Regions from separate parts of the Mesorhizobium sp. NPDC059054 genome, predicted to be linked through region 3. Evidence: predicted binding sites of a transcription regulator. Region 3 holds the regulator's gene; each other region holds the start of a gene.
What was found. The regulator PhoB, encoded in region 3, activates phosphate uptake and scavenging genes when phosphate is short. The targets are predictions, from matches to a motif close to TGTCATNNANCTGTCAT.

Region 1 (9,664 bases), on a different contig from region 3:
GCAGCTCGACCCGCATGGCGCCGCCCTTCTCGATCCCCAGGCGGCGGACCGCGTTGATCGAGAAATCGGCGATCAGCACACGCTCTCCGAAGCGCGGGGACGACAGGCGGCAACGCCAGAAAGCGCCGAGGAATTCCATCTCCTCGACCGTGACCTCGACCAGATTTTGCGGTGTCTTGATGTCCTCGCGCCCGTCGAGCGAATGGGGAATGATATCGACCGGTCGGATCACCGCCGTCACGTCGCTGCCCGGGGCCACCTCGCAGGATGCGCAGGCCAGTTCCGTCCCGGCGAGCCCGACCGTGTCGTTCTGAAGCATCCTTGCCGGGAACTGGTTCGTCTCGCCGATGAAGTCGGCGACGAACAAGGTGTTGGGATGACGGTAGACCTCGGTCGGCGTTCCGACCTGCTCGATGACGCCGTGGTTCATGACCACGATGCGGTCGGCCATCGAGAGCGCTTCCTCCTGATCGTGCGTGACCATGATGGTGGTGACGCCGAGCTTGCGCTGCAGCTCCTTGATCTCGTGGCGCAGATGGACGCGCACCTTGGCGTCGAGCGCCGACAGCGGCTCGTCGAGCAGGAGCAGGCCCGGAGAGACGGCCATGGCGCGAGCCAACGCGATGCGCTGCTGCTGGCCGCCGGAAAGCTGGGCCGGGTATTTTTTCGCCTGTTCCGACAGCCCGACCAAAGCGAGCAGTTCCGCGACACGCGTCCGGATCTCGGCCTTCGGCCGCCGGGCATTCTCCAGGCCGAAGGCGATGTTCTTCTCGATCGTCAGGTTCGGGAACAGCGCATAGGATTGGAAGACGATGCCATAGTCGCGCTTCGACGGCGGCAGGTTGGAAATGTCCCTGCCAGCCTGGCGGATCGTGCCGCGCGTCTGCAGATCGAGGCCAGCGATGGCGCGCAGCAAGGTGGTCTTGCCGCAGCCGGAGGGCCCGAGGAAGCAGACGAACTCGCCTTCCCTGATGTCCAGCGACACGCCTTTCAGCGCGACGAAGTCGCCGAACGCCTTCCACAGCTGGTCGATGGCCAGATAGCTGGGCTTCGCGGGGGCTTGCGGCTCAAAGTGCATCGGAGCGGCGCCCGCTCCGGTGACGGTCTCGTGTTTCATCTCGCGGCCCATCTGTTCCCACGCAATTCCGGACGCAAAACCGCTACACACTTTTGCTGGAATTGCTCTTGCAAAACGGGCGCCGCTTCTGGCGGCGCCCGGCTGGAATGTTCAGCTCTTCGGCTCGGACTTGGCGTCGTAGCGCTTTGCCCATTCCGCCAGCACCGCCTTGCGATTGTTGGCCGCCCACTCGAAGTCGTTCTTGATCATGTGGTCGGCGACATCGGCAGGCAGGTGCTCGACCGGCTTGGCGATGCCAGGATAGGCAAGCACGGCGTAGCCTTCATTGTACATTTCGTTGGCCTCCTTCGAGACCGCAAAGTCGACCAGCTTCTTGGCGGCCTCGAGATTGGCAGTGCCGGCAACGATGGCCGTGGCTTCCGCTTCCCAGCCAGAGCCTTCCTCCGGGAAGATGATGTCGATCGGCGCGCCGGCGGATTTGGCCTTCGCGCCGGGGAATTCGAACGAAACGCCGACCACCGTCTCGCCGGCGCCGGCCATCTTGCAGGGCTTGGAGCCCGAATGCGTGTAGGCGGAGATGTTCTGGTGCAGGCCGTCCATGAAGGCCCAGGCGTCCTTCTCGCCGAACATCTGCAGCCAGGCCGAAACGTCGAGGAAACCGGTGCCCGAGGAGTTCGGGTTCGGCATCACGACATGGCCCTTGAATTCAGGCTTGGTCAGATCCTTCCAGCTTTTCGGCGCCGCGATGCCGAGCTTCTTCGCTTCCACGGTGTTGAAGCAGATGGCGGCGACATAGGCGTCCATGCCGGTCCAGGACGGCGGATTGGCGCTGTCGACGAAACGCTTGTCGAGCTTGTCGACGCCGGCCGGCGCGTAAGGCTCCAGCATGCCTTCGCTCTTCAAAAGCAGCAGCGAGGTGGCGGCAAGGCCCCAGACGACATCGGCCTGCGGATTGTCCTTCTCGGCCAGCAGCTTGGCTGTCATCACCCCGGTGGAGTCACGCACCCAGTTGATCTTGATGTCGGGATAGGCCTTCTCGAAGGTTGCCTTGTAGCGGTCGAGGTCGACGGCCTCGATGGCGGTGTAGACCGTCAGGTTGGTCTCGGCGATCGCCGTCGAGGCAACGAAGGTTGCGGCAAGCGCTGCAAGCACGGATAGGGTGCGAGATTTCATGATTAAAGTTCCCCGTCTGGTGACACATTCTGCGATGCATTGGGACGCCGTTTTCAGAATGTGCAGGCCCAGAGAATGCCGGCACGCGTCGTCCATGAGCCACTCTAGATGAGGGGAGTACGATAAGTGAAATCTATTTATCCTATGGTGGAATAGGTTCAGCTGATGTTTGTCATGAGCCCGTCATGGAGGGGCGTTGGTTCTCTTTGCCGGCAGCGAAGTGCGAAACGATGGGCACGGACTGCTGCGCTTTTGTCCACGTTCCGGAATGGATCCCCGACACTCTCCGCTCCCTCCGGTCGCTTCGAGGTCGAGGATGACGAAGGTAAAAGCGCCCCGGCAAATCTCGAACGTTGACGACGACATCCGAGGTCACTCCAGGGCGCCGACGATGATCGTTAGCCGCGACAGCACATGAAATCCGTCATCCTCGACCTCGGAAGGAGCGAAGCGACTGGAGAGTGTCGGGGATCCATTCCGGAACGCTGGAGAACAAGGCTGACCGTTCATGCCCCTTTTTGCTAGGCAGGGACTGCCTCTGTCGCCTCATCCCGTGCAGGGTTGGTGGGCCCCTTCCAGTGCCGCCATCATGTCCGGCCTCGCGGAATCGACCGGCTTGGCCGTCATGGCCTGCATCGCGTCAGCCAGAACCGCGAAACGCGTTACGTTCAGCCTGCGAGCCACGGCTATGTAGAGGAACGACTTGCTCGCCCAAACGGCCGATTGGACATTTCCGTCATCGGTGATGCGCAAGCCCTGATCCGAGCCCGTTTGCGGAATGCGGAACAGGCTGAGCCTGCACCCATGCGGTCCCTGATAACTCGCCTGGATCGCCGGCATGCCGGAGATCCCCACGTCGGATCGCAACGACACCAGTGTCAGGTCCGCCTTGGTCAATTCCGGTGCCTGGAAGTCATCGATGCGCGTGGCCTGCACGGACGAATTCATGACCTTGGCCGACCAGTGGTCGTGCAAGGTCAGCGCCTGGGCAATTTCCGGGGAGGCCCGCGTCTGGAGATTGGAAAAGGCCACGGCGCCGAGCCAGCCGCCGGCAAAGATCAGGCAGAACGCCGCCGCGGCGATGGCCATCCCGACGGGCGAAATGCGCGCTCCGGGAGACGGGAGTTGCACGACCGCGATTTCCGAGCCGAGGCCCTGCACCTGTTTCTTCAATCGTGCCAGCTGCTCGAACCGGTGGGCAAGAGCAGGGTCCGTGGCCAGGCGGTCCCTCATCAGCCGTTGCGCATCCGGTGACAATTCGCCGTCCACATAGGCATTCAGTGCCTCAAGATCGCGATCGATATCGTTCATGCTTTTCTTGCGTTTCCTGAAAAGGGGACGACACGCGGCGCCTCATCGGCCAGCAGCTTTCCCAGCGCCTCGCGTGCGCGGCTGATCCGGCTCATCACCGTACCGCGCGGAACGTTCAGCAGGTCGGCGGCCTCCTGGTAGCTGAATCCGGAAATATCGACCAGCGCCAGCACTTCCCGATGGTCGTGCGAAAGGCGCTCGAATGCCTGCCGGAGCGCGAATGTTTCCACCGTCACGCTTTCGAGCGAAACGGGCATGCCCAACATCATGTCGCATAGTGTTTCATTGGCCTGCGAACGTCGCTGATCGGCGCGGATCTGGTCTATCCAGAGGTTGCGCATGATGGTGAAGAGCCAGGCACGGAAGGCGGGTTCCGCAACAGGACGATCACGGGCGCTGGCCGCGCGCACCAGGCAATCCTGCAGCAGATCCCGCGCACGGTCGTGGTCGCGGGCAATGGCGACCGCATAGCCGTAGAGCCGTTGCTGATGGCGCGTGATGCGCTCCTCAAAGCGTGCGCGCGTCAGCATCTTTCCTTTCCTGGCTTCCCGCTCGGACATCGCTCCATGGAAAAGGAAAGCGGCAGCCCCGGGGCGCTGGGTTACGGTGTTCGATCTTACAGCGTCCTTCTCAATAGGTCGCGGAAAGATAATCGGCGATGCCCTTCAGGTCTGCATCCTCAATAGGCGCACCATAGGTCTTCTTCATCTTCTTGACCTCCGCCTCCCAGAAGGAAGCCCCCATCCGGGGCGGCTGGGTGTTGATGTAGTCGGCGGAATGGCATGCCGTGCAGTTGGTCTGCGCCAGTTCGACACCCGGCCCCGGCCTGAACTCGGCGGTTTCGTCCGGCAATTCATAGCTATCGGCCAAGGCATAGCCGCCGGCCAGCATGGCGGCCGCGGCGACAACGAGGACCTTGATGGAAACGAGTTTCATGATCTTCCTCCTCAAGCCGCGACGACCCTGGTGGTTTCGATGACGTTGCGCATGTAGCCGGAAGGGTTCCAGGGCTGCTTCTCAGGTTGCGTCTTGCCCTCGTTGGAGGTGGCACGCACCCGCAACTCATGCTCGCCTTTGGCGAGCTTCACGGTGGCGGTCCATTCACGGAAGGAATATTTGCCAAGGTCCTCGCCCAGGGCGGTCGGCTGCCAGGTCTTGCCGCCGTCGCTCGAGACGGCCACCTCCTTGATGCCGGAGCCGCCGTCGAAGGCGATGCCGCGCAGCTTGAGCGCCGCTTCCGCCTGAACCTTGTCGCCCTCCATCACGCTGGTGATGAAGGAGCGCACCTTGAACCTGTTGATGGGAACCGTCTTTTCAGCCGGCTTGCCGGGTTCGGTGCAGGCGCAATCGTTGTCGGGGATGCGATAGGCGGTCTTCATCCAGAAATTGTCGAGCGGCTTGTCCAGCACCGTGATCTCGTTGAGGTGCTTGACCCAATAGGTGCCGTACCAGCCCGGCACGACCAGCCGCACGGGAAACCCGTTGAGCCAGGGAAGGTCCTCGCCGTTCATCGCGTAGGCGATCATCACCTCGCCGTCGCGGGCATGGTCGATGTCGAGCGCCTTGGCGAAATCCGGCGTTTCCGCCAGCGGTGGCCCATCCAGCCCGCCGAACGACACCTGCACGGCACCTGGCTTGACCCCTGCCTTGTCCAGCACGGCTTTCAGCGGCACGCCCTTCCAGCGCGCATTGCCCATGGCGCCATTGCCCAGCTGGCCACCGCCCATGCGCGGCTCGAAGAAACCGCGGCTGTTGCCCGAGCATTGATGGACGGCGACCATCTCGACCGGATCGTGCAGCGACTTCAACGCATCGAGGGAAAGTGACACGGGCTTGTCGACGAGGCCCTTGACCTCGATGCGATAGGCTGCGGGATCGATGTCGAGCGGAACATCGGACAGATGATAGCGCACGAAGAAAGCGTCGTTGGGTGTGATGAGGCCTTCGTTGAAGACGCTGAATGGTGTTTCGAGCTGCGGCGGCCGCGCGGTCTGCCCGATCAGCGCACGCTTGCCCGGATATTTCACCAGCGGGCGCTCGCCATTGGCAAACGGCAAGGTGGCGATTTCGGCAGCGCGTGCCGCCAATCCCGAAAAAGCAAGTCCGCCGGCAGCGCCAAGAGCAGCCGAACCCGCGGTCTTAAGCATCAGACGTCTGCTGATCATTCGTTCCTCCAGTTTTTGTGTCAGAGGAGACGAGTGCCGCAGTCAGAATATTCCATGCGCTGAGAAAAAAATTTGCGCGGGAGATCGGCCGGGACCCTCCAGGTCCTGCGACATCGTGCCTGTCGCATACCCCCACCCCTAACCCCTCCCCTCAAGGGGGAGGGGAACGATATGGTCGTCGCTTCGGCCATAACCGTAGAAGAAAGCGCTGCCGCGGAATCCCCCTCCCCTTGAGGGGAGGGTTAGGGGTGGGGGTTCCCTTCACCAGGCAATTGCCAAGCAGCGGGTGGCCGTTTCCGTGAAGCGGTGAAGTGACCTAGACAAAATCGGCGCGGTGCGGGGTGAAACTGTCGACGAGACGGCCGGCCTCGAGCGCACGCACGCCGTGGACGAGGTTCGACGGCACGATGAAGCTATCGCCCACACCCAGCGTCTCCACCTTGCCGTCGATGGTCACTTCGAAGCGTCCCTCGGCGACATAGCTCGCCTGCACATGGGGATGCGAATGCAGGGCGCCGACGCCGCCTTTCTCGAAGCCGAACTCGACCACCATCAGCTCGTCGGTATGGACCAGCACGCGGCGGCGGTTGCCGTCGGGCGTGGCGGTCCATTCGCGGTCGACCGCACGGGAAAACATCTCGGTCTCTTTCACAATCGACACTCCCTCACGTCGCAGGTCAACGCGCAAGCCAGCCGCCGTCCACCGGCACCACGGCGCCGTGCATGTATTTCGAAGCCGGCGCCAGCAGGAACACGGCGGCGTCGCCGATGTCGCCTGGTTCGCCCCAGCGGCCGGCCGGAATGCGGCCGAGGATGGCGGCATTGCGGTCGGGATCGTTGCGCAGCGCCTCCGTGTTGTTGGAGACGATATAGCCGGGCGCGATGGCGTTGACGTTGATGCCCCTGGCGGCCCATTCGCAGGCAAGCAGCCGGGTGATGCCGAGCACGCCGTGCTTGGAGGCGGTGTAGGACGCGACCCGGATGCCGCCCTGGAAGGACAGCATCGAGGCGATGTTGACGACGCGTCCCGTTCGGTTGGCGGCCAGCAGCTTGCGGGCGAAAGCCTGGGTGAGGAAGAACTGGGATTTCAGATTGACGTCCATGACGTCGTCCCAGTCCTCTTCGGTGAAGTCGATCGCGTCAGCGCGGCGGATGATGCCGGCATTGTTGACGATGCCGTCGATCGGCCCATGCTCTTCCCAGGCCGCGTCCAGCATCGCCGCCGCAGCCTGGTGATCGGCAAGGTCGCAGGTGGTGGGCGAAAAGGAAGCGCCGATTGCCGCGAGTTGAGCGGCGGTCTCATCCATGGCCGAGCGGCCGACACCCAGAACGGCACCGCCGGCCTTGCCGACAGAAATGGCGATGCCCTGGCCGATGCCGGTGTTAGCGCCGGTCACCAGGATGCGCTGGCCCTCCAGGCTGAAGGCGGAAAGATCGCTCACCGCAGTTCGCCGATATCGACCGGGTCGACGTCGGTGTAGTCGACATTGTCGCCCGCCATCGCCCAGATGAAGGCGTAGTTAGAGGTACCTGCTCCGGAATGGATCGACCAGCCCGGCGACAGCACCGCCTCCTCGTTCTTCATGACGATGTGGCGGGTCTCGTCGGGCTCGCCCATGAAGTGGAACACGCGCGCGCTGTCAGCGAGATCGAAATAGAGATAGGCCTCCATGCGCCGGTCATGGACGTGGCAAGGCATGGTGTTCCACACCGAGCCCGGCGCCAGCTGCGTCATGCCGACGACAAGCTGGCAGGTGCGCGCGCCTTCCGGATGGATGAACTGGAAGATCGAGCGTTCGTTCGAGGTCTGCTGGCTGCCGAGGTCGAGCCGCCTGGCATCGGCGATACGGATCAGCTTTGACGGAAGCTCCTGATGCGCTGGCGCGCTCAGCAGGTAGAACTTCGCCGGGTTCTGCGGATCGGCCGAAGCGAAAGAAACCGTTTCGGTGCCCTTGCCGACATAGACCATGTCGCGCGGGCCGGCCTGGAAGCTCTCGCTGCCGGCTTGCACGGTGCCGGCGCCGCCGATGTTGACGGCGATCAGTTCACGCCGGTCGAGGAAGTTCTTCGTTCCGGTCGGCTTGATCGCGTCCAGCACGAGCGGGCTTGCCAGCGGCACCGCACCGCCGACGACCATGCGGTCGTAATGGGTGTAGGTGAGATGGACCGCGCCGGCATGGAAGAGATCGCCGATATGGAAGTTGTGGCGCAACTCGTCCGTGCCCATGGCCGCCGCGGCATTGGGGTCGATGGCATAACGGGACGAATAGCTGGTGGCTGTCATGTCGGGATGCTCTTTCTGGATTGCGGTCAGGGCTTCTTTGGTGATTTCCCGGCGGCCAGATAGTCCGACTGCTGGGTGGTGAGGCGCTGGCGGTAGCGATCCTGCGCGGCGATCAGATGCGCGCGCATGGCTGCGCGGGCCGCATCCGCGTCTCCGGCGGAAATGGCCTGCAGGATCGAGAGATGCTCGCGCTGCAGGCCGGTCAGATATTCGTTCGACAGCACCTCGACCGAGTACCAGGGCGAGGCGCGGTCGCAGGGGATGGTGCGGTCGCCGAGCGCATCGAGGATCTCGACATAAAACGGATTGTTGGTGGCCGAGGCGATCTCGCGGTGGAAGGCGAAGTCGGCCTTGCCGGTGGGTTCGCCGAGATGCAGCAGGCGGTCGAATTCGAAGAAGGCTTCCTGGATCAGCGCCTCCTGCGCGGCGTTGCGGCGCATGGCGGCCAGCCCCGCGCTCTCGATCTCGATGCCCATGCGCACTTCCAGCACGTTGATCGCCTGGCTGACCTTCTTGATCTCCTGGCTGAAGGAGGAAAAGGTCAGCGCCGGATGCTCGAGCACGAAGACGCCGGCGCCCTGCCTGGATTCCACCAGCCCGTCGGCGGCAAGGCTTGCCATCGCCTCGCGGATCACGGTGCGCGAAACGCCGAAGGTCTCCGTCATCTGCCCTTCCGTCGGCAGCTTCTGGCCAGGCATGATCTGGCCGCCGACGATCTGGGCGCGCAAGGTCGCCACCACGCGCTCGGCGAGCTTGGGTTTGCGTTCGATGCGCAGGTCTTCGACGGTTTCTGATGCCATGATTTAAATGCCTATCTGAATACGCTCGGCAGCCAGAGCGAGAGCGCGGGTATGTAGGTGACCAGGCCTAATACCACGAGGCCGGCGGCATAGAAGGGCCAGATGGAGCGCATCGCCTCCCACACCGAGATCTTGCCGACCGCGCAGGCGACGAACTGCACTGCCCCCACCGGCGGCGTGTTCAGCCCGATGCCGAAGTTCAGGATCATGATGACGCCGAAATGCACCGGGTCGATGCCATAGGCTACCGCCACCGGCAGGAAGATCGGCGTGCAGATGATGATGGTCGGCCCCATGTCCATGAAGGTGCCCAGCACTAGCATCAGGACGTTGATCAGGAGCAGGATGACGATCGGGTTGTCGGAGATCGTGTTCATCCAGGCAATCAGCGATGCCGGCACGCGCATGAATGCCATCAGCCAGGAAAAGGCAGCCGCCATGCCGATGATCAGAAGCACCATCGCCGTGGTGCGCACCGCGCCGAAGGTGGCGTGCACGAAGTCGTTCCAGGTCATGCGGCGATAGACGAAGGTGGTGACCGCAAGCGCATAGAGCACGGCGATGCAGGAGCTTTCCGTGGCGGTGAACACGCCCGAACGCACGCCGCCGAAGATGATGCCGATCAGAAGCAGGCCGGGGATCGAGATCAGGAAATACTGGCCGACCTTGGCGAAGCCGGGAAACGGTTCGGTCGGATAGCCGCGCGAGCGCGCCACGAAATAGGCGGTCACCATCAAGGCGGCCGCGTAGAGCAGGCCGGGGATGACGCCGGCGGTGAACAGGTCGGCGATCGAGATCTTTCCGCCCGCCGAGATCGAATAGATGATCATGTTGTGCGAGGGCGGCAGCATCA
Region 2 (9,664 bases), on a different contig from region 3:
AGTATTCGACCCTTCAGGCCCGCCGCGGCAATGCCGTTGCGGCTGATGAATAGTCGATAGCTTAGAGGGACCACCAACATGGCCAAGAAAGCTACCAAGACCGTCACCGTTGAGCAGATCGGTTCGCCGATCCGTCGGCCGAAGGAACAGCGCGCGACGCTGGTCGGCCTCGGCCTCAACAAGATGCACCGCAAGAGCACGCTCGAAGATACGCCTTCCGTGCGTGGCATGATCGCGGCCGTCCAGCATCTCGTCCGCGTTGTGGACGAGAAGTAAGCCGCAGGAGAACGACCATGAAACTCAACGAACTGCGTGACAAGGACGGCGCGACCAAGGCTCGCAAGCGTCTCGGACGCGGCATCGGCTCGGGCTCCGGCAAGACCGCCGGCCGCGGCGTGAAGGGTCAGAAGGCCCGTTCCGGCGTTGCCATCAACGGCTTCGAGGGTGGCCAGATGCCGCTCTACCGCCGTCTGCCGAAGCGTGGCTTCAACAACATCTTCGCCAAGAGCTTCGCTACCGTGTCGCTCGCCCGCATTCAGACGGCGATCGATGCGAAGAAGCTTGACGCCAAGGAAACCGTGACCGGTGAGGCACTCGTCAAGGCCGGCGTCATCCGCCGCCTCAAGGACGGCGTGCGCGTCCTCTCCGACGGCGAACTCAAGGCCAAGCTCACCTTCGACGTGGCCGGCGCTTCGAAAGCCGCCGTCGAGAAGATCGAGAAGGCCGGCGGTTCGGTGAAGCTGCCCGAAAAGGCATCTGCCGAATAATATCTCAGACAAGCGGCCGCGCTCGACGCGGCCGCTTGCATCTTGGCACCGCCGAGCCTATGTCCGGTGCTCGGTGATAGGCGCTGCCCGAAGCGGGCGCTCCCGCGTCATCTGGCGGAGAAATTTCCATGGCTTCGGCTGCTGAACAACTAGCATCCAATCTCAATTTCGCGGCCTTTGCCAAGGCCGAGGATCTCAAGAAGCGCATCTGGTTTACGATCGGCGCTCTCCTCGTCTATCGCCTTGGCACTTACATCCCGCTTCCAGGCATCGATCCGGCCGCTTTCTCGCAGGCCTTCCAGTCGCAGTCCAAGGGCGTGCTGGGCATGTTCAACATGTTCGCCGGCGGTGCCGTGCAGCGCATGGCGATTTTTGCGCTGGGCATCATGCCTTACATCTCCGCTTCCATCATCATGCAGCTGATGACCTCGGTCATTCCGTCGCTGGAAGCGCTGAAGAAGGAAGGCGAGCAGGGCCGCAAGATCATCAATCAGTATACCCGCTACGGCACCGTGCTGCTTGCCATCGTGCAGGCCTACGGCATTTCGGCGGGACTTGAGAACGGCAACGGCATCGTTACGGATCCGGGCATGTTCTTCCGCATCTCCACCGTTATCACCCTGGTGGGCGGCACAATGTTCCTGATGTGGCTGGGCGAGCAGATCACTGCCCGCGGCATCGGCAACGGCATCTCGCTGATCATCTTCGCCGGCATCGTCGCCGGCCTGCCAAGCGCCATTTCCGGCACGCTGGAACTCGGCCGCACCGGCGCGCTGTCGACACCGCTGATTCTAGCCATCATCGTGCTGGCCATCGTGGTCATCGCGCTGATCGTGTTCTTCGAACGTGCCCAGCGCCGGCTTCTGATCCAGTATCCGAAGCGTCAGGTCGGCAACCGCATGTTCCAGGGCGATACTTCGCATCTGCCGCTGAAGCTCAACACTTCAGGCGTCATTCCGCCGATCTTCGCCTCGTCACTGCTGCTGCTGCCGGCGACCGTCGCGGGCTTTTCGAGCACGACCAACCTGCCGGGCTGGGCGAACGCTCTCCTGGCCTCGCTCGGTCACGGCCAGCCGCTCTACATGGCGTTCTATGCTGCAATGATCGTGTTCTTCGCTTTCTTCTACACGGCGATCGTCTTCAACCCGAAAGACACCGCCGACCAGCTGAAGAAGCATTCCGGTTTTATTCCCGGTTATCGCCCAGGCGAGCGCACCGCCGAATATATCGACTATGTGCTCACCCGCATCACGGTGATCGGCGCCATCTATCTGGTTGTCATCTGCCTGTTGCCGGAGTTCCTGATTTCGGCCACTGGCGTACCGTTCTACCTTGGTGGCACTTCGCTTCTGATCGTTGTCAGTGTAACGCTCGACACCGTTGCGCAGATTCAGGGTCACCTGATCGCGCATCAGTACGAGGGTCTGATCAAGAAGTCGAAGCTGCGCGGAGGTAAGAGGGGTAGATGAGGTTGATATTGCTTGGCCCGCCTGGTGCGGGCAAGGGGACGCAAGCGCAGCGACTGGTCGAAAAACACGGCATTCCGCAACTCTCCACCGGAGATATGTTGCGTGCTGCGGTCAAAGCTGAAACACCGGTCGGTCTCAAGGCGAAAGCAGTCATGGATGCCGGTGAACTGGTGTCCGACGCTATCGTCAATGCGATCGTTGCCGAGCGCATCGATCAGGCTGATTGCGCCAAGGGGTTCATTCTTGACGGTTATCCGCGCACACTGGCCCAGGCGGATGCGGTGGAAACGATGCTGGCCGAGCGCAAGCTCAAGCTGGATGCCGTCATCGAACTCGTTGTCGACGACAAGGTTCTGGTCGGCCGAATCGTCAAGCGCGCGCAGGAAGCGGCGGCAGCCGGGCAGCCGGTGCGCAAGGACGACAACCCGGAAGTTTTTGAAGAGCGTCTGCGCGAATACTACAAGAAGACCGCACCGCTCATCGGCTACTACCATGCCAAGGGTATGCTGAAAGGCGTCGACGGCATGGCTGATATCGACGCCGTGACCGGGCAGATTGAAACCGTTCTGGCTGCTGCTGTCCAGAAATGAACAATTCAGCTTGACTGGGCCGGGCTGCTGGAGTATGGCGGCCCGTCTCCCTATCAGGCATGAGCTTTGCTTGTCCGTGAGGACAAGGCAGCCGCTTTGAACAGGAACTCCCGCAAGGGCCGGCCTCCACCGGACGCGGGTTCACGTAAAAAGCGCCGGTTCGACGTTGTCGTCCGGCCCAAATGGAGAAAGAGAAGTTATGGCCCGTATAGCCGGCGTCAATATTCCGACCAACAAGCGCGTCGTCATCGCGCTTCAGTATATTCACGGCATTGGCAAGAAGTTTGCCCAGGAGATCGTCGACAAAGTCGGCATCCCCGCCGAGCGCCGCGTCAACCAGTTGACCGACGCCGAAGTGCTGCAGATCCGCGAGGCGATCGACCGCGATTACCAGGTCGAGGGCGATCTGCGTCGCGAAGTTTCGATGAACATCAAGCGTCTGATGGACCTCGGCTGCTACCGCGGCCTGCGTCACCGTCGTTCGCTGCCGGTGCGCGGTCAGCGCACGCACACCAACGCCCGCACCCGCAAGGGCCCGGCGAAGGCGATTGCCGGCAAGAAGAAGTAATTGAGCGAATAGCGAATGGCGAATAGGGAAACCTACTCGCTATTCTCTATCCACTACTCGCTCCGGTGTAGCCGCTGGCATTACGGCGGTGTAGAGATCAACTGAAAGGACTACCATGGCCAAGGAAGCCGCACGCGTCCGTCGCCGCGAACGCAAGAATATTTCGTCGGGTGTCGCTCATGTCAACTCGACCTTCAACAACACCATGATCACCATTTCCGACGCGCAGGGCAACGCGATTGCCTGGTCGTCGGCTGGCGCCCAGGGCTTCAAGGGTTCGCGCAAGTCGACCCCGTTCGCTGCCCAGATGGCTGCCGAAGACGTTGCCAAGAAGGCGCAGGAACACGGCATGCGCATGCTCGAAGTCGAAGTTTGCGGTCCGGGCTCGGGTCGTGAATCGGCTCTTCGCGCGCTGCAGGCCGCCGGTTTCACCATCACCTCGATCCGTGATGTGACGCCGATCCCGCACAATGGCTGCCGCCCGCGCAAGAAGCGTCGCGTCTAACAGCTTTTTCGAACACCGTCGGGAACGCCTCGTGCGTTCCCGAATGGTTTCCAGGTCGCCCGCCACGATTGGATGGTGGTGGGGAAACGGAAGGACAGAAAATGATCCAGAAGAACTGGCAGGAACTGATCAAGCCCAACAAGATCGACTTCTCGTCGAAGGGCAAGACGCTGACGACGCTGGTCGCCGAGCCGCTTGAGCGCGGCTTTGGCCTGACCTTGGGCAACGCGCTGCGCCGCGTGCTGCTTTCGTCGCTGCGTGGCGCGGCCGTCACCGCCGTGCAGATCGACGGCGTTCTGCATGAATTCTCGTCCATCGGCGGTGTGCGCGAGGACGTGACCGACATCGTTCTCAACATCAAGGAAATCGCCATCAAGATGGAAGGCGATGGTCCCAAGCGCATGGTCGTGCGCAAGCAGGGCCCGGGTGCCGTCACCGCTGGCGACATCCAGACTGTGGGCGATGTCGAGATCCTGAACCCCGACCATGTCATCTGCACCCTCGACGAGGGCGCCGAGATCCGCATGGAGTTCACGGTCGACACCGGCAAGGGCTATGTCCCGGCCGAACGCAACCGTGCCGAAGACGCGCCGATTGGCCTTATCCCGGTCGATTCGCTCTATTCGCCGGTCAAGAAGGTCTCCTACAAGGTCGAGAACACCCGCCACGGCGAGGAGCTCGACAAGGACAAGCTGACCATGACGCTCGAGACCGACGGTTCGGTCACGGGTGAGGACGCAGTGGCTTTCGCCGCTCGCATCCTGCAGGATCAGCTGTCGCTGTTCGTCAACTTCGACGAGCCGCAGAAGGAGGTTGCGACCGAAGCCGTCACCGAACTCGCCTTCAACCCGTCGCTCCTCAAGAAGGTCGACGAACTGGAGCTTTCGGTGCGTTCGGCCAACTGCCTGAAGAACGACAACATCGTCTACATCGGCGACCTCATCCAGAAGACGGAAGCGGAAATGCTTCGCACGCCGAACTTCGGTCGCAAGTCGCTGAACGAGATCAAGGAAGTTCTGGCTGCGATGGGCCTGCACCTCGGTATGGAAGTACCGGACTGGCCGCCGGAAAACATCGAAGACCTCGCCAAGCGTTACGAAGACCAATATTGAGCATGAATTCCAAGGATCGGCGGCGTGAGCCGCTCGATCCGACGGTCATGCGGAAAACCATCAGAGGCCGTGGCCTCTTGAACAACTGAAGAAGGAAAAGAGCCATGCGCCACGGTTTCAAAGGCCGTCGCTTCGCCCGCAGCGTAAGCCACCGCAAGTCGATGTTCGCCAATCTCGCCGTGTCTCTGATCGAGCACGAGCAGATCGTCACCACCCTGCCGAAGGCGAAGGACCTGCGTCCGATCGTCGAGAAGCTGGTCACGCTCGGCAAGCGCGGCGACCTGCATGCCCGCCGTCAGGTCATTGCCCAGATCGGCAACGAGCCGGTCGTGAAGCGCCTGTTCGACACGATTGCGCCGCGCTATGCGGAACGCAACGGCGGCTACCTGCGCATCATGAAGGCAGGCTTCCGCAAGGGCGACAACGCCGCCATGGCGGTCATCGAGTTCGTCGACCGCGATACCTCGGCCAAGGGCGCTGCTGACCGCGCTCGCGTCGAGACGGAAGCGACCGAGACCGAAGCGGCCTAAGCCTTTCGGACTTTCTTGAAAGACATTCAGGGGCCCCGAGGGGTCCCTTTTTGTTGCGCAAATCCCACATGAGCTGCGGCCGACGCATCGGTGCGAAAATCGAAATCGATTTTTTTAAGCACGATGCGCGGTTTGAGAGCGTTAGAGCGTCCTTGTGTGAGGCGTGGCGCTCTAAGGGAAAGGTCGCAGAAATGCTCCCGAATATTCTTCGCGTCGTCGTGTTCCTCATCGGACTGATTACCGGCGGCACTGTCGTCGCCGAGGCCAAGGAGGCACCATCCATGTTGATCGAAGCGATCACCAGCGGTGACATTTCGGCACTGAAGGCCGCGATGACAGCGGACACAGACCTGGAACAACGCGACGGCAAGGGTCGCACGGCGCTGCTGATTGCCACCCATGCCGACAATGCCGAAGCGGCAAAGTTGCTCATCGAGGCGGGCGCCGACGTCAATGCCAAGGACGACATCCACGACACGCCGTTTCTTTATGCGGGTGCCGAGGGCAGAAACGACATCCTGAAGGCCATTCTCGCCTCCGGCAAGGCCAATCTGAAGGACACCAACCGCTTCGGCGGTACCGCCTTGATCCCTGCCGCGGATCATGGCTATCCGGAAACCGTCGCGATCCTGCTTGGGACCGATATCGACGTCGACCACGTCAACGATCTCGGCTGGACGGCGTTGATGGAGGCCGTGATCCTGGGGGACGGAGGTCCCGTGCAGCAGCAGATCGTCGACCTTCTGCTCAGTGCCGGCGCCAAGGATATCCCTGATCATGATGGCGTGAGCACGCTCGATCACGCCCGGCAGCGCGGTTACGATGCCATCGCTCAGAGGATTGCCGAGGGCGTACGCTGACTGTCGGGTCGGCCATCCCGACGAACGGGGATGGTCACCGAACCGTAGCCCGGCTGTCATCTGCCGGTCATGGCTTTCCAACAAAACGGTGAGGGCGGGTCTCGGGAGAGATCTATCACCGTTTGAAGGACCGACGACCATGACCACTCTCATCAGGCGTTCGCTGCTGGCTACGGCAGCGCTTTCCGCGCTTCTCATTTCCGGAACTGTTCACGGACAAGATGCCGCCGATGCCTACCTGCAGCGCGGCGCCAAGGGCGACATCACCCAGCGGGGTGGCGCACGGCGTCTGACCGGTGAGGCTACTGCAGAACTTCAGAAGTACATCCAGGGTGGCGAGGTGAAGAACGTCATTCTGCTCATCGGCGACGGCATGGGCGATTCCGAGATCACGGTGGCGCGCAACGTTGCCGAAGGCGCAGGAGGCTTCTTCAAAGGCATCGACGCTTTGCCTGTCACCGGCCAGTACACGCACTATTCGATCGACAAGAAGAGCGGCAAGCCAAGCTACGTCACCGATTCCGCAGCTTCGGGTTCGGCCTGGGCGACAGGCACCAAGTCCTACAACGGCGCCATCTCGGTCGACATCCAGGAGAAGCCGCACAAGACATTGATCGAACTCGCCAAGGCTGCCGGCATCGGCACCGGCAACGTGTCCACCGCCGAGATCCAGGATGCCACGCCGGCCGTGCAGGTTGCCCACGTCACGCAGCGCAAATGCTACGGCCCGGCTGCGACTGCTGAAAAGTGCCCGGCCAACGCACTGGAAAATGGCGGCCTCGGCTCGATCTCGGAGCAGTTGTTGAACACACGCGCCGATGTGGTGCTGGGTGGCGGCGCCAAGAGCTTCGGCGAAACGGCTAAGGCCGGCGACTGGAAAGACAAGACCCTGCTCGATCAGGCCAAGGAGCGCGGCTTCCAGCTTGTTACCAATGCCGACGAGCTCAAGGCCCTGACCGTGGCAAACAACGACAAGCCGGTGCTCGGCCTCTTCTCGGAAGGCAATATGCCGGTACGCTGGAAGGGGCCGAAGGCGACCCACCACGGCAACATCGATCAGCCGGCTGTGACCTGTGAGCCGAATGCCGAGCGCGCTGCCACCGTTCCGACACTGGCTGCAATGACGACCAAGGCGATCGATCTGCTCAAGACCAACGACAATGGCTTCTTCCTGCAGGTCGAGGGCGCTTCGATCGACAAGCAGGACCATGCAGCCAATCCGTGCGGCCAGATCGGCGAGACGGTCGATCTCGACGAAGCCGTGCAGGTCGCACTCGACTTTGCCAAGGCCGATGGCAAGACGCTGGTTATCGTCACCGCAGATCACGCCCACACCAGCCAGATCATCCCGAACGAGACCAAGTCACCGGGCCTCACGCAGGCACTCAACACCAAGGACGGCACGGTCCTCACCATCAACTACGGCACGTCGGAAGACGAGGAGGACCAGGAACACACCGGCGCGCAGCTGCGCGTCGCGGCCTTTGGTCCGCATGCGGCCAACTTCGCCGGCCTGACCGACCAGACCGACATGTTCTTCACGATCCGTGACGCGTTGAAGTTGGCTGATTGACAGGGCCTTGCCCTTTTCCCGCAATACGGGGAGAGGGCACTGACGGCACCTGTCGCAAAGCGCAGGCAGAATTGCGATCTTCGTAAATTTCAAGACGAAATGATTCTGGCTCAACGTGCTGGCGGTTTTCATGACGAAAACCGCCAGTTTTTTATGCCTGTGAGGATTTGGCCGGGTCGCCGAGAAGGCGCATTCGAAGGCATTTTGGCGGCCTTTTACCGAGCGGGGAAAATGGGTGAGGGCGACGCTGTTGGATTCCGCTTCCGCGCTTCCTACTTTGTCGGAAACCCTCTAGCCTCGCGCGCAATCAGAATCGTTAGCCAAGGCCCGCCATGCGCTGCCCCTATTGCCAGTCCGAAGACACGCAGGTGAAGGATTCGCGTCCTGCCGAAGATGGCGCTGCCATCCGCCGGCGCCGCGTTTGTCCCGACTGCGGCGGCCGCTTCACCACATTCGAACGTGTGCAGCTACGTGACCTCGTCGTCATCAAGAAATCCGGCCGCAAGGTGCCATTCGATCGTGACAAGCTGGCCCGCTCGGTCGAGACGGCGGTGCGCAAGCGCAATGTCGATCCCGACCGCATCGACCGCGCCGTCACCGGCATCGTGCGTCAGCTGGAAAGTTCGGGCGAAACAGAAATCCCGTCGGCGGAAGTTGGCCGTCTGGTGATGGATGCGCTGAAGTCGCTGGACGACGTCGCCTATGTCCGCTTCGCCTCGGTCTATCGCAATTTCCGCGAGGCCAAGGATTTCCACGAAGTGCTGGGCGAGCTGAAGGGCGACGAGGACGCTGGATAGGTCGTGATTTCGCATAGCAGTCCAGAACAGCAGGCTCTCGACCGCCGTTTCATGGCCGCGGCGATCCGGCTGTCGCGGCGCAACCTTGGCCGTACTGCCACCAATCCCTCCGTTGGCACCATTATCGTGCGCGACGATGGCGGTGGCCCGATGATCGTCGGTACCGGCGTCACCGCGGTCGGCGGACGCCCGCATGCAGAAACCGAGGCACTGGCCGAGGCTGGCCCGCTGGCCAAGGGCGCTACTGCTTATGTGACACTGGAACCCTGCGCCCACCATGGCCGCACGCCGCCTTGCGCGAATGCGCTGGCAGCCGCCGGCATCAGGCGGGTGGTCGGTTCCGCGAGCGATCCTGACCCGCGCGTGTCCGGCAAGGGCTATGCCATCCTGCGCGACGCCGGCGTCGAGGTCGTCGAGCGTGTTCTTGCCAAAGAGGCGGCCGAGCAGATGGCGGGGTACCTGATCCGCTCCCTCAGGAAGCGGCCGGAAGTGATTCTGAAACTTGCCCTTTCCGCCGACGGTATGATCGGCCGCAAGGGCGCTGGCCAGGTCTCGATCACCGGTGATGCCGCGCGCCGCGAGGTGCACCTGATCCGTGTGGAAGCGGATGCGGTTCTGATCGGCATCGGCACGGCACTTGAGGATGATCCTGCGCTTACTGTTCGCCTGCCGGGGCTGGAAGGACGTTCGCCAGCGCGAATCGTGCTCGATCGTCACATCCGTTTGCCTGAAACAGCCAAGCTGGTGGCCGAGGTGGATCGTGTGCCGCTCTACATCGCAGCCTGCGCCGAAGCCGATCCTCAGCGCAAGGCGGCGTTGGAGCGGCGCGGCGTGCGCTTCATCGGCACCGAAACGGTAGACGGCCGTATCGCCTTGCCGGAGCTGATGGAGGA
Region 3 (9,664 bases):
TGGACGAGCCATGCTCGGCACTCGATCCGATCGCCACTGCCAAGGTCGAGGAACTGATCGACGAACTGCGGCAGAACTATACGATCGTCATCGTGACCCATTCGATGCAGCAGGCCGCCCGCGTTTCGCAGCGCACGGCGATGTTCCATCTCGGCTACCTGGTCGAGGAAGGTGCCACCGACAAGATGTTCACCAATCCCGACGACAAGCGCACGCAAGACTACATCACCGGCCGCTTCGGCTGAGTGAGCGACGGCTGCCGAGGAAAAGCGAGGACACAATTATGGGCGAACATACCGTCGCTTCGTTCGACGAAGAGCTCGGACAGGTCAGCAGGCTCATCAGCGACATGGGGGAGCTTGCTTCTTCGATGGTCGCGAGCTCGACCAAGGCGCTGCTCAAGTCCGATAACGGACTTGCCCAACGCGTCGTTTCCGACGACGCGATCATGGATGCGCGCCAGCGCGAGCTGGATAACCGGGCTATCACGCTGATTGCCAAGCGCCAGCCAATGGCGCAGGACCTGCGCGCCGTGGTTGGTGCCATCCGCATGGCCGGAGACCTGGAACGCATCGGCGATCTGGCCAAGAACATCGCCAAACGTGTCGGAGCGGTTGGGCAAGGCGCCACACCGCGCGATCTCTCACATTCGATCGATTCCATGGCGCAACTGGTGCTCGGCCAGGTCGATGGCGTCGTCGAAAAGTATGCGGCAGGGGATGCAGAGGGGCTCGCCCAGCTTAGGGCCGACGATGAGCGCGTCGATGTGAAATATACGTCCGTCTTCCGCGAGCTTCTCACCTATATGATGGAGGACCCGCGCAACATCACGGCCTGTACGCATCTTCTGTTCTGCGCCAAAAACCTCGAACGCATCGGCGACCATGTCACCAACATCGCCGAAAACGCCTTCTACGTGCTGACGGGCGAACAATTGCCGCCCAATCGGCCGAAGCTCGACGAGACGGCTGCTGCCGTTCCGGCGGCCTGATCAGGGAACGGACGGCAAGATGATCGCGCCGCGCGTCATGGTGGTAGAGGATGAGGAGCCGTTGGGCGTCCTTCTCCGTTACAATCTGGAATCCGAGGGCTACCAGGTCGAAGTGGTCGCCAGGGGTGACGAAGCCGAGATCAGGCTTCAGGAGAACGTCCCGGACCTGCTGGTGCTCGACTGGATGGTGCCGGCGGTATCTGGCATCGAACTGTGCCGGCGGCTCAGGATGCGGCCGGAGACCGAGCGTCTGCCGGTCATCATGCTGACGGCGCGCGGTGAGGAAAGCGACCGTGTGCGCGGTCTTTCCACCGGCGCGGACGACTACCTGGTCAAACCATTCTCGATGCCGGAGTTCATGGCTCGGGTGAAGGCGCTGCTGCGCCGCGCCAAGCCTGAAGTGTTGTCTTCCGTGCTCAAGGTCGGCGATATCGTGCTCGACCGCGAGTCGCACCGGGTCTACCGCAAGAAGAGCGAGATCCGGCTTGGGCCGACGGAGTTCCGGCTGCTGGAATTCATGATGCGCCACCCCGGTCGGGTCTTCTCGCGCAGCCAGTTGCTCGACAATGTCTGGGGCGAGACGATCTATATCGATGAACGCACCGTGGACGTGCATGTCGGCCGCCTGCGCAAGGCGGTCAACAACGGCCGTATGCCGGACGTTATCCGCACGATCCGTGGCTCGGGTTACGCCATCCGCGAGGATTGATAGAGCATGATCCCGAAAAGTGGGAACCGGTTTTCGGAAAAGATCATGCTCCAACAAAGACGGAGCGGCGCTCAGCTCTCCTGAAGCGCCAATGCCGCCGGACTGCCCAGCGCGAAGATCTCCTGATCGATGAAGGTCAGCGCGCGCATGGCGCAGCCTTCACGGATCAGGATCTGTTCCTTGGGTTCGGTTGCGAAGACGATCGAATCGGAATGCTGGCCGCCAGCAGTCTCGGCAATAGCGCGCCGCAATGCGGGTTCAATCAGGTCGAAGGCAGTCGCGCCGATCCCGACGAAAGTCACCGGCGCAGGGTCGATGACGGAAAAAAGCGAACCGAGACTGTAACCAAGGGCCGATCCGGCCTGCTCATAGGCATCTCGTTCCGGACCGGCGCCGGCGCGAGCCTTTTCCGCCAAGGACAGCATCTCGTCATCCGGAATGTCGGCGGCTGGTTCGGTGTTTTCATCGAGGCCGTGGGCATTGCGCCAGATTGCGTAATTGCCGGCATAGGCTTCGACACAACCGTGACGACCGCAACGGCACAACGCGCCTTTCGGCTGGTGGATCATGTGTCCGAATTCACCGCCGGACGATTGGGTGCCGATGAACAGTTCGCCATTGAGCACGATACCCATGCCGATGCCGTGCGAGAGCAGAACGGCAATGAAGTCGTCACGGTAACGGTCCGTGCCGCGCCAGCGCAGGGCGACCGCCATCATGTTGCAGTCATTCTCGACGATGACGGGAATGCTGAAGGCTTTTTCCAGGATGTCGGCGAAAGGGATATCGCCATGCGGTGTGATCGGCGTCCAGAGCATGGTGCGCGCATGCGAGTCGGCTGTGCCCTGAACGGCGAAGGCGATGCGCAGCACCCGATGTTCGGTCAGGCTCTTGTCGTCAAGTCGCCGCCTGACCATTTCGACGCATTTGATGATCAACGCTTCCCGCGGCAGCGACAGCGTATCCAGACGACAGGTTTCCTCGGCGAGGACCTTGCCGGCATAGTCGATGACCGCGGCCGTCAAAAGGTTAAGCGACAGAACAACCGTCAGGACAGCCGCCGCGCTCGGCTCGAGCTGCAATCCCACCTGGGGGCGGCCACGTTTCGATGCCGTCGGTTCGCTGCGACCCTCGCGCAGAATGCCTTCGGCGATGAGATCGGACGAAATTGCGGAAATGGTAGAATGGCTGAGGCCGGTGATGGCGGTGATTTCGGTGCGGGAAGGTTGACCGGAACGACGCACCGCGGCAAGCACCATTGCGCGGTTTCTGCGGCGCAAATCGTCGTGACGAATCCCGACAGTCATGTCCTTGCCGTTCCTCCCCCCGTCCGGCTGCGCGAGCGCCGAAGTCGTTGCGCCCGGTCCGTCATGGGTATTCTGAAAGCGCATCCTTCGTGCATAGGTCGACGCGAGAACGAATGCAAAACCCTGTTTCGTTTTCCTTGTTACGACAGCGCGCTCCTCCACAGATAGTGGCAGAACATACCGCTTCAGTCACTATTATTTCGTGCTTCGAAAAAAATAATGCGGGCACCTCGAAATCCGTTGACAGAAAGCCGTAGCTGCGCGATTATTTTTTCGAAGCTCGAAAAAAAGCTTCTCCAATGGCCAACGCATACAAGCGCGCCCTTGGGCGCGGGGAGGAAAACATGAGGAAATTCACGGCCGCCATTCTGGCGGGTGCCGCGATGACACTTGCGCTTTCGGCTGTCGCCGAAGCGAAGGACAAGGTGATCGGCGTGTCCTGGTCCAACTTCCAGGAGGAGCGCTGGAAGACCGACGAAGCCGCCATGAAGAAAGCGATCGAAGCGGCGGGCGACAAGTACATTTCCGCCGATGCGCAATCGAATCCCGGCAAACAGCTCACCGACGTTGAAAGCCTGATCTCGCAAGGCGCCAATGCGCTCGTCATCCTTGCGCAGGACACTTCAGCCATTGGTCCGGCTGTGCAGAAGGCCGTGGACGAAGGCATCCCGGTCATCGCCTATGACCGCCTCATCGAAAACAAGGACGTCTTCTACCTGACCTTCGACAACAAGGAGGTTGGCCGCCTGCAGGCGAAGGGTGTGTTCGACGCGAAGCCGGAAGGCAACTATGTCTTCATCAAGGGCTCCAGCACCGACCCGAACGCCGATTTCCTGTTTTCGGGCGCGATGGAAGTGCTGAAGGCGGCGATCGATGCCGGCAAGATCAAGAATGTCGGCGAGGCCTATACGGACGGCTGGCTGCCGGCGAATGCCCAGAAGAACATGGAGCAGTTCCTGACCGCCAACGACAACAAGGTCGATGCCGTGGTGGCCGCCAATGACGGCACTGCCGGTGGCGCCATTGCGGCTCTGGCCGCACAGGGGCTTGCCGGTTCGGTTCCAGTCTCCGGCCAGGATGGCGATCATGCCGCGCTGAACCGCATCGCACTCGGCACGCAGACCGTCTCGGTGTTCAAGGATGCCCGCGACCTCGGCAAGAATGCCGCTGAAATCGCGGCCCAGCTCGCCGATGGCAAGAAGATGGCTGACATCGCAAACGTCACCGACTTCACCACCCCAGGCGGAAACAATGTCAAGTCGGTGTTCCTGACACCGGTCGCGATCACCAAGGACAATCTCAACGTCGTCATCGATGCCGGCTGGGTTTCCAAGGATGTCGTCTGCCAGGGCGTGAAGGCCGGTTCCGTCAAGGCCTGCGACTAAGCACGTCTACGGCAACGTAAGAGACCACGGCACCAAGTGCCGTGGTCTTGGCAACGGTTCCTGTCCCCGGAACTGGCAAGTCCCGGTAGAGTGGTACGCCATGGCAACGGCGCATGGTTAGAGCGTTCCGCTCTTCTCGGAAACGCGGAACGCTCTAACTCTTTGTTTTTATGCAATTCCGAACGCAAAACCGCTGCGCACTTTTGCTGGAATTGCTCGTGGGAGGAATATCATGACTGATACGACCTCGAATGCGCCGGTCGATCGCGCCCGCGCAGCCGAACTGACAGCAATCGGACGCTTCCTCAAGGCGACCGAACTCGATATCCGCATGCTCGGAATGGTCGCCGCTTTGGTGATCATCTGGGTGGGCCTGGACCTGTGGTCTGGCGGTCTTTTCCTGACCCCTCGCAATCTGTGGAACCTGTCGGTGCAGACCTCGTCCGTCGCCATCATGGCGACCGGCATGGTGTTGGTCATCGTCATGCGAAACATCGACCTGTCGGTCGGGTCTGTCGAAGGTGTCGTCGGCATGGTCATGGGCGTGGCCCAGGCCGAATTCCTGATCCGGGTCATGGGCATGCAACTCGGCAATCCATGGCTGTGGGTCATCGCGTTGGCCACCGGCATCGTGGTCGGCCTGGCAATCGGCGCGCTACAAGGCTTCATCATCGCCTATCTGGAGGTGCCGGCCTTCATCGTCACGCTTGGCGGCCTGCTGATCTGGCGCGGCGCTGCCTGGTGGATCACCAGCGGTCGCACGGTCGCACCGATGGACGCCACTTTTCAGCTCATGGGCGGCGGTCCCGCCGGTTCGATTGGGTCCACCTGGAGCTGGATACTGGGCCTTGCGGCGTGCGCCGGGGTGGTCGCCATGCTGCTCAATGGCCGCGTGCAGCGCAAGCGCTTCAAATTTCCTCTGCGCCCGGTCTGGGCGGAAGTCTTCCTGGGTGTCGTCTCCTGCGCGATCATCCTCGGTGCTGTGACGATCGCCAATTCTTATCCGTGGCCTGTCGGGGTGGTGAACAGATACGCGGAAGCCAACAACATCACGGTTCCCGAAGGCGGCCTTTTCATCGCTCACGGCATGGCCATCCCCGTGTTGATGGCGGTTGCGGTCGGGCTTGTCATGACCTTCGTCACCAACCGTACGCGTTTTGGTCGTTACGTCTTCGCCATTGGCGGCAATCCCGAAGCGGCCAATCTCGCCGGTATCAACACGCGCTGGGTCACCATGAAGGTGTTCATGATCATGGGCGTGCTGGCTGCGGTCGCAGCCGCCGTCTCCTCGGCTCGTCTCAACGCTTCGACCAATTCACTCGGCACGCTGGATGAGCTGCTGGTGATCGCGGCGGCCGTCATTGGCGGCACTTCGCTCGCCGGCGGCTCCGGCACGATCATCGGCGCGATGCTGGGCGCCTTGCTGATGCAGTCGCTGCAATCTGGAATGGTGCTGCTTCGCCTCGAAACGCCGTTGCAGAACATCGTCGTGGGACTGGTCCTGGTCGTCGCCGTCTGGCTCGACACCATGTACCGCAAGCGCGTCTAGAGCAATTCCAGCGAAAGTGCGCAGCGGTTTTGCGTCCGGAATTGCGTAGAACAAAGAGTCAAAATGTTTCCGCGTTTCCGGAAAAATCGGAAACGCTCCAGAAAGGGCAGGATCATGGAACAGAACCGCATTCCGCTCGTCGAGATGAAAGACATCTCCATTGCCTTCGGCGGCATTCGTGCCGTGGACGGTGCCTCCTGCGATCTCTATCCGGGCGAAGTGGTAGCCTTGCTCGGTCATAACGGTGCCGGCAAGTCGACCTTCATCAAGATCCTCTCCGGCGCCTACAAGCGCGATTCCGGCCAGATTTTCATCAATGGCGAAGAGGCGGCGATTTCCAATCCGCGCGACGCCAAGAAATACGGCATCGAGACGATCTATCAGACGCTCGCTTTAGCCGACAATGTCGACGCCGCCGCCAACCTTTTCCTAGGCCGGGAGGTGATGACGAGATATGGCACGCTCGACGATGCGGCCATGGAAGCAGAGGCGCGCAAGGTGATGGGGCGCCTCAATCCGCGCTTCCAGCGCTTCAAGGATCCGGTCGTCAAACTGTCCGGCGGCCAGCGCCAGTCGGTGGCGATTGCCCGCGCCATCCTGTTCAATGCGCGTATCCTGATCATGGACGAGCCGACGGCCGCCCTTGGCCCGCAGGAAACGGCGCAGGTGGGCGAGCTTGTCAGGCAGCTCAAGACGGATGGGCTCGGCATCTTCCTGATCAGCCACGATATCCATGACGTCTTTGACCTGGCCGACCGCGTCTGCGTGATGAAGAACGGACAGGTTGTCGGCACGGCCCGAACCCAGGACGTCACAAAGGACGAGGTGCTGGGCATGATCATTCTGGGCAAATGCCCGCCTGGCGCCATACCGGGACCAGGGGCACTCAAGGAAGCTGCCTAGCACCATTTGTCAGCAATGCCGGCCCGGGCGCTTGTCGTCACCAGGCTAACAAAGCATACCGCTTTCGGTTTGGTTTTCCGTAGTCTAAAAGGACCACCGGGGGCTCTTGCGGGCTAGCGGCTGATTTTGAAAAAGTTTTTCCCGACGATTGCTTTCGTTGCCGTCGCCATGGCCAGCCTTGTCCTGGCCGGCTTCGCTTATTTTGCCTCGCGCGACGCTGCCCGAATCAAGTTCGAGGCCGCTGCCGACGACGCCGTCAATCGCGTCGAAAGCAGGCTCGACCTGCATATGTCGCTGTTGCGGGCGACCGAAGCATTCTTCGGTGCCCGGTCGGGCGATGTCTCCCGCGCCGAATTCGAGAATTTCTACAAGACGCTCGACGTCGACGGGAATCTCGCCGGGTTGCTTGGCCTGGGCTATCTCAAACTGGTCAGACCGGGCGAGGAAGCTGCCGCCGAAGAGGAAATACGGCGTAACTACGGTGTCGACCGGACGATTTCATCGATTGCCGGTGTTCCCTGGCAGGCACCTGTGATGCTGCTTGAGCCGGCGGAAAAGGAAAGCCGGCGCTATCTCGGTTTCGATGTTGCGGCCGACCCCGTGTCGCGAAATGCCATGGAACAGACGATGGCCGACAACGGGTTGCATACGAGTGGCCGGCGTATGCTCGATCCCCTGTCCAGCTGGAAAGATCAGGCGGAATCGATGGTCACAGGGTTTGTGATCTTCGCCAGGCTTGGCTCACGGGACGCGGCGCAGAATCAGGACCCCGTGGCATCCACGAAGGGGTTCCTCTACGCGATTTTTCGTGCACGCGACTTGTTCGATGTGATCCTCGGCAAAGCTCCGCAACTGCCCGTCAATATCGAGGCCTATGATCAGTCGATCGACCCGAACAATCTGCTGTTCCGTTCGGAGGAGCCGCCGGTGCATGGGTTCGGTCTCAAGAGCATTCGCATGATCGAGGTTGCGGGCCGACCCTGGGCCATCGTGCTGCGGCCGACCGCTGCCTTCACCGAACCCTCTTCGCCCTTCGTGCCTGTCGTGCTCGGCCTGTTCGGGCTGCTGCTGGCAGGCACCATCGCGATGATCGCCCGTTACCAGGAGCGGGCTTTCGATGCGGCCGCACAATTGCACGAAACGACCGAGAAGAGCCTGCTGGAGAAGGATTTGATGCTTCAGGAGATGCGGCATCGGATCAAGAATTCCATCGCCCGTGTTCTGGCGATATCCCGCCAGACGGCTGCGCATTCTGCTGATCTCAAGGAATTTACGAACTCCTTTTCGGCAAGGCTTCAGTCGATGGCCGCATCGCAGGACATGCTGACGCGTTCGCGGCGTCAACAGGCCGATCTCGGCGACTTGCTGCGCGTCGAGCTCAGCCAGGTCTTCGGGAAAGAACTGCCGAATGGTCTGCTTTCCGGCCCGCAGATCATGCTCGATGAAACCATGACTCAGGCGCTCGGGCTTACCTTCCATGAACTCGCGACCAACGCCCTAAAATATGGCGAGGCCGGCAATTCAGTCGGAGCACTCAGGGTGGATTGGACGGTCGAAGGTAAAGGGCGCGAACGGACATTGGCGTTCAACTGGACGGAAACCGGCAAGACGAAGCTGGAACCGCCGGCCAAGACCGGCTTTGGTACGCGCTTGATCGACATGAACATCACGCGCGAGCTGCGTGGCACGATAGAACGCGAATTCCGCGATGATGGATTGCGGGTGAGAATTCGGCTTCCTTATTCGAGCTGAAATACAGCCGCTGGGGCGAGGCGCAAAAAAGGCCGGCAAGCCGGCCTTTTTCGTGGATTTCAGGTGTCAGAACGCCCTCTGGGCGCGCCTCAACGAGTGCGCGGCGCTCCAATACCGTGCAGATCAGTTGCAACGGCGGGTATAGATCCGGCCACTGTCTGGATCGCGATACTGGCAGTAGCCATTGCGCAGGTTGCGGACCAGCAGGCCCGAGCCGGCGCCGACGGCCGCGCCGATGGCCGCGCCCTTCCAGCCGCCGACAGCGCCGCCGATCAGCGCGCCAACTCCGGTGCCGACGGAAACGTCCTGTTCGGTGGTGGTACAAGCGCTGAGGGCAAGCACGCCCGCCAGTGCCAAAATAGTCTTACGCATCAATTCACTCCTCTCGCTTGAAGTCCCTCGCATTGCAGCGCGGCGTCCACTTCCAAGCGGTTCTTTAGCATGGGTGGATGGATTTTGTCTGCCCCCTCAATCGCTTGGCTTGCAAGGTGGTTTTTTCGAGGCAAACGACCGAGCCGCTCCGACGTGGGGTTTATCCGACGAGCGATATCAGAGCCACGATCAGCACCATGCTGCCGACGACGGCGAACACGACCGGGCCAGGCCCCAGGTTTCGGGGTCTTGTATCCGGGGCGGCTGGCTGATCATCGAAGTTGCCCAGCGAAAGGCGCGCGGCGCGCTCCAAACCCTGCATGTCGCTGGTCACCGCACGTATCCCCCACCTTGTCCGGGCGTCGGACTCGATCCAAGACGCCGGCCCCAAAACGCCGGCAAAATATCGCAAATCGTGGTGAATATCGGGTTAAGGCCCGTCTGGATCAATCCGCGGCGAAGTTGCCCGCCGGCACGACCAGATGATACTCGACCCGGTCGTCAGCAATCTCGAATGTGGCCATGCCATCGAGCGCGGCAGGGACTACCCGCTCCAGTGCCACCGAACCGAAACGCTTCTGGTCGGGGCTGCTGCAGGACGGGAAACGTTCGTTCCAACGGAGCCACAAGGCGGGCGGGTTTGCATCGAGATCCGCGAGCCCGGCCGTAACGTCGACGACAGCGTCCGATTGGGAC

Region 1: a site for PhoB is predicted at 2,422-2,438, ahead of ACFWXH_RS30370 (putative 2-aminoethylphosphonate ABC transporter substrate-binding protein). Genes of this name have one in related genera too.
Region 2: a site for PhoB is predicted at 6,456-6,472, ahead of phoA (alkaline phosphatase). Genes of this name have one in related genera too.

What each region holds. Positions count from the first base shown of each region.
Region 1 is NZ_JBHYHV010000010.1:48,015-57,678, reverse strand. It holds gene ACFWXH_RS30375 (putative 2-aminoethylphosphonate ABC transporter ATP-binding protein) at 1-1,117, opposite strand, end outside; gene ACFWXH_RS30370 (putative 2-aminoethylphosphonate ABC transporter substrate-binding protein) at 1,229-2,251, opposite strand; gene ACFWXH_RS30365 (anti-sigma factor family protein) at 2,798-3,562, opposite strand; gene ACFWXH_RS30360 (RNA polymerase sigma factor) at 3,559-4,092, opposite strand; gene ACFWXH_RS30355 (cytochrome c) at 4,193-4,498, opposite strand; gene ACFWXH_RS30350 (molybdopterin-dependent oxidoreductase) at 4,510-5,727, opposite strand; gene ACFWXH_RS30345 (cupin domain-containing protein) at 6,044-6,364, opposite strand; gene kduD (2-dehydro-3-deoxy-D-gluconate 5-dehydrogenase KduD) at 6,405-7,169, opposite strand; gene kduI (5-dehydro-4-deoxy-D-glucuronate isomerase) at 7,166-8,011, opposite strand; gene ACFWXH_RS30330 (FadR/GntR family transcriptional regulator) at 8,038-8,811, opposite strand; gene ACFWXH_RS30325 (TRAP transporter large permease) at 8,823-9,664, opposite strand, start outside.
Region 2 is NZ_JBHYHV010000001.1:1,132,252-1,141,915, forward strand. It holds gene rpsE (30S ribosomal protein S5) at 1-53, shown strand, start outside; gene rpmD (50S ribosomal protein L30) at 79-276, shown strand; gene rplO (50S ribosomal protein L15) at 294-767, shown strand; gene secY (preprotein translocase subunit SecY) at 896-2,236, shown strand; gene ACFWXH_RS05540 (adenylate kinase) at 2,233-2,826, shown strand; gene rpsM (30S ribosomal protein S13) at 3,026-3,394, shown strand; gene rpsK (30S ribosomal protein S11) at 3,510-3,899, shown strand; gene ACFWXH_RS05555 (DNA-directed RNA polymerase subunit alpha) at 4,001-5,011, shown strand; gene rplQ (50S ribosomal protein L17) at 5,116-5,541, shown strand; gene ACFWXH_RS05565 (ankyrin repeat domain-containing protein) at 5,733-6,401, shown strand; gene phoA (alkaline phosphatase) at 6,541-7,974, shown strand; gene nrdR (transcriptional regulator NrdR) at 8,307-8,771, shown strand; gene ribD (bifunctional diaminohydroxyphosphoribosylaminopyrimidine deaminase/5-amino-6-(5-phosphoribosylamino)uracil reductase RibD) at 8,823-9,664, shown strand, end outside.
Region 3 is NZ_JBHYHV010000004.1:67,506-77,169, reverse strand. It holds gene pstB (phosphate ABC transporter ATP-binding protein PstB) at 1-245, shown strand, start outside; gene phoU (phosphate signaling complex protein PhoU) at 284-991, shown strand; gene phoB (phosphate regulon transcriptional regulator PhoB) at 1,011-1,700, shown strand; gene ACFWXH_RS17575 (ROK family protein) at 1,772-3,007, opposite strand; gene xylF (D-xylose ABC transporter substrate-binding protein) at 3,352-4,392, shown strand; gene ACFWXH_RS17565 (sugar ABC transporter permease) at 4,625-5,941, shown strand; gene ACFWXH_RS17560 (ATP-binding cassette domain-containing protein) at 6,056-6,844, shown strand; gene ACFWXH_RS17555 (CHASE domain-containing protein) at 6,971-8,596, shown strand; gene ACFWXH_RS17550 (YMGG-like glycine zipper-containing protein) at 8,720-8,968, opposite strand; gene ACFWXH_RS17545 (hypothetical protein) at 9,129-9,302, opposite strand; gene ACFWXH_RS17540 (sensor histidine kinase) at 9,415-9,664, opposite strand, start outside.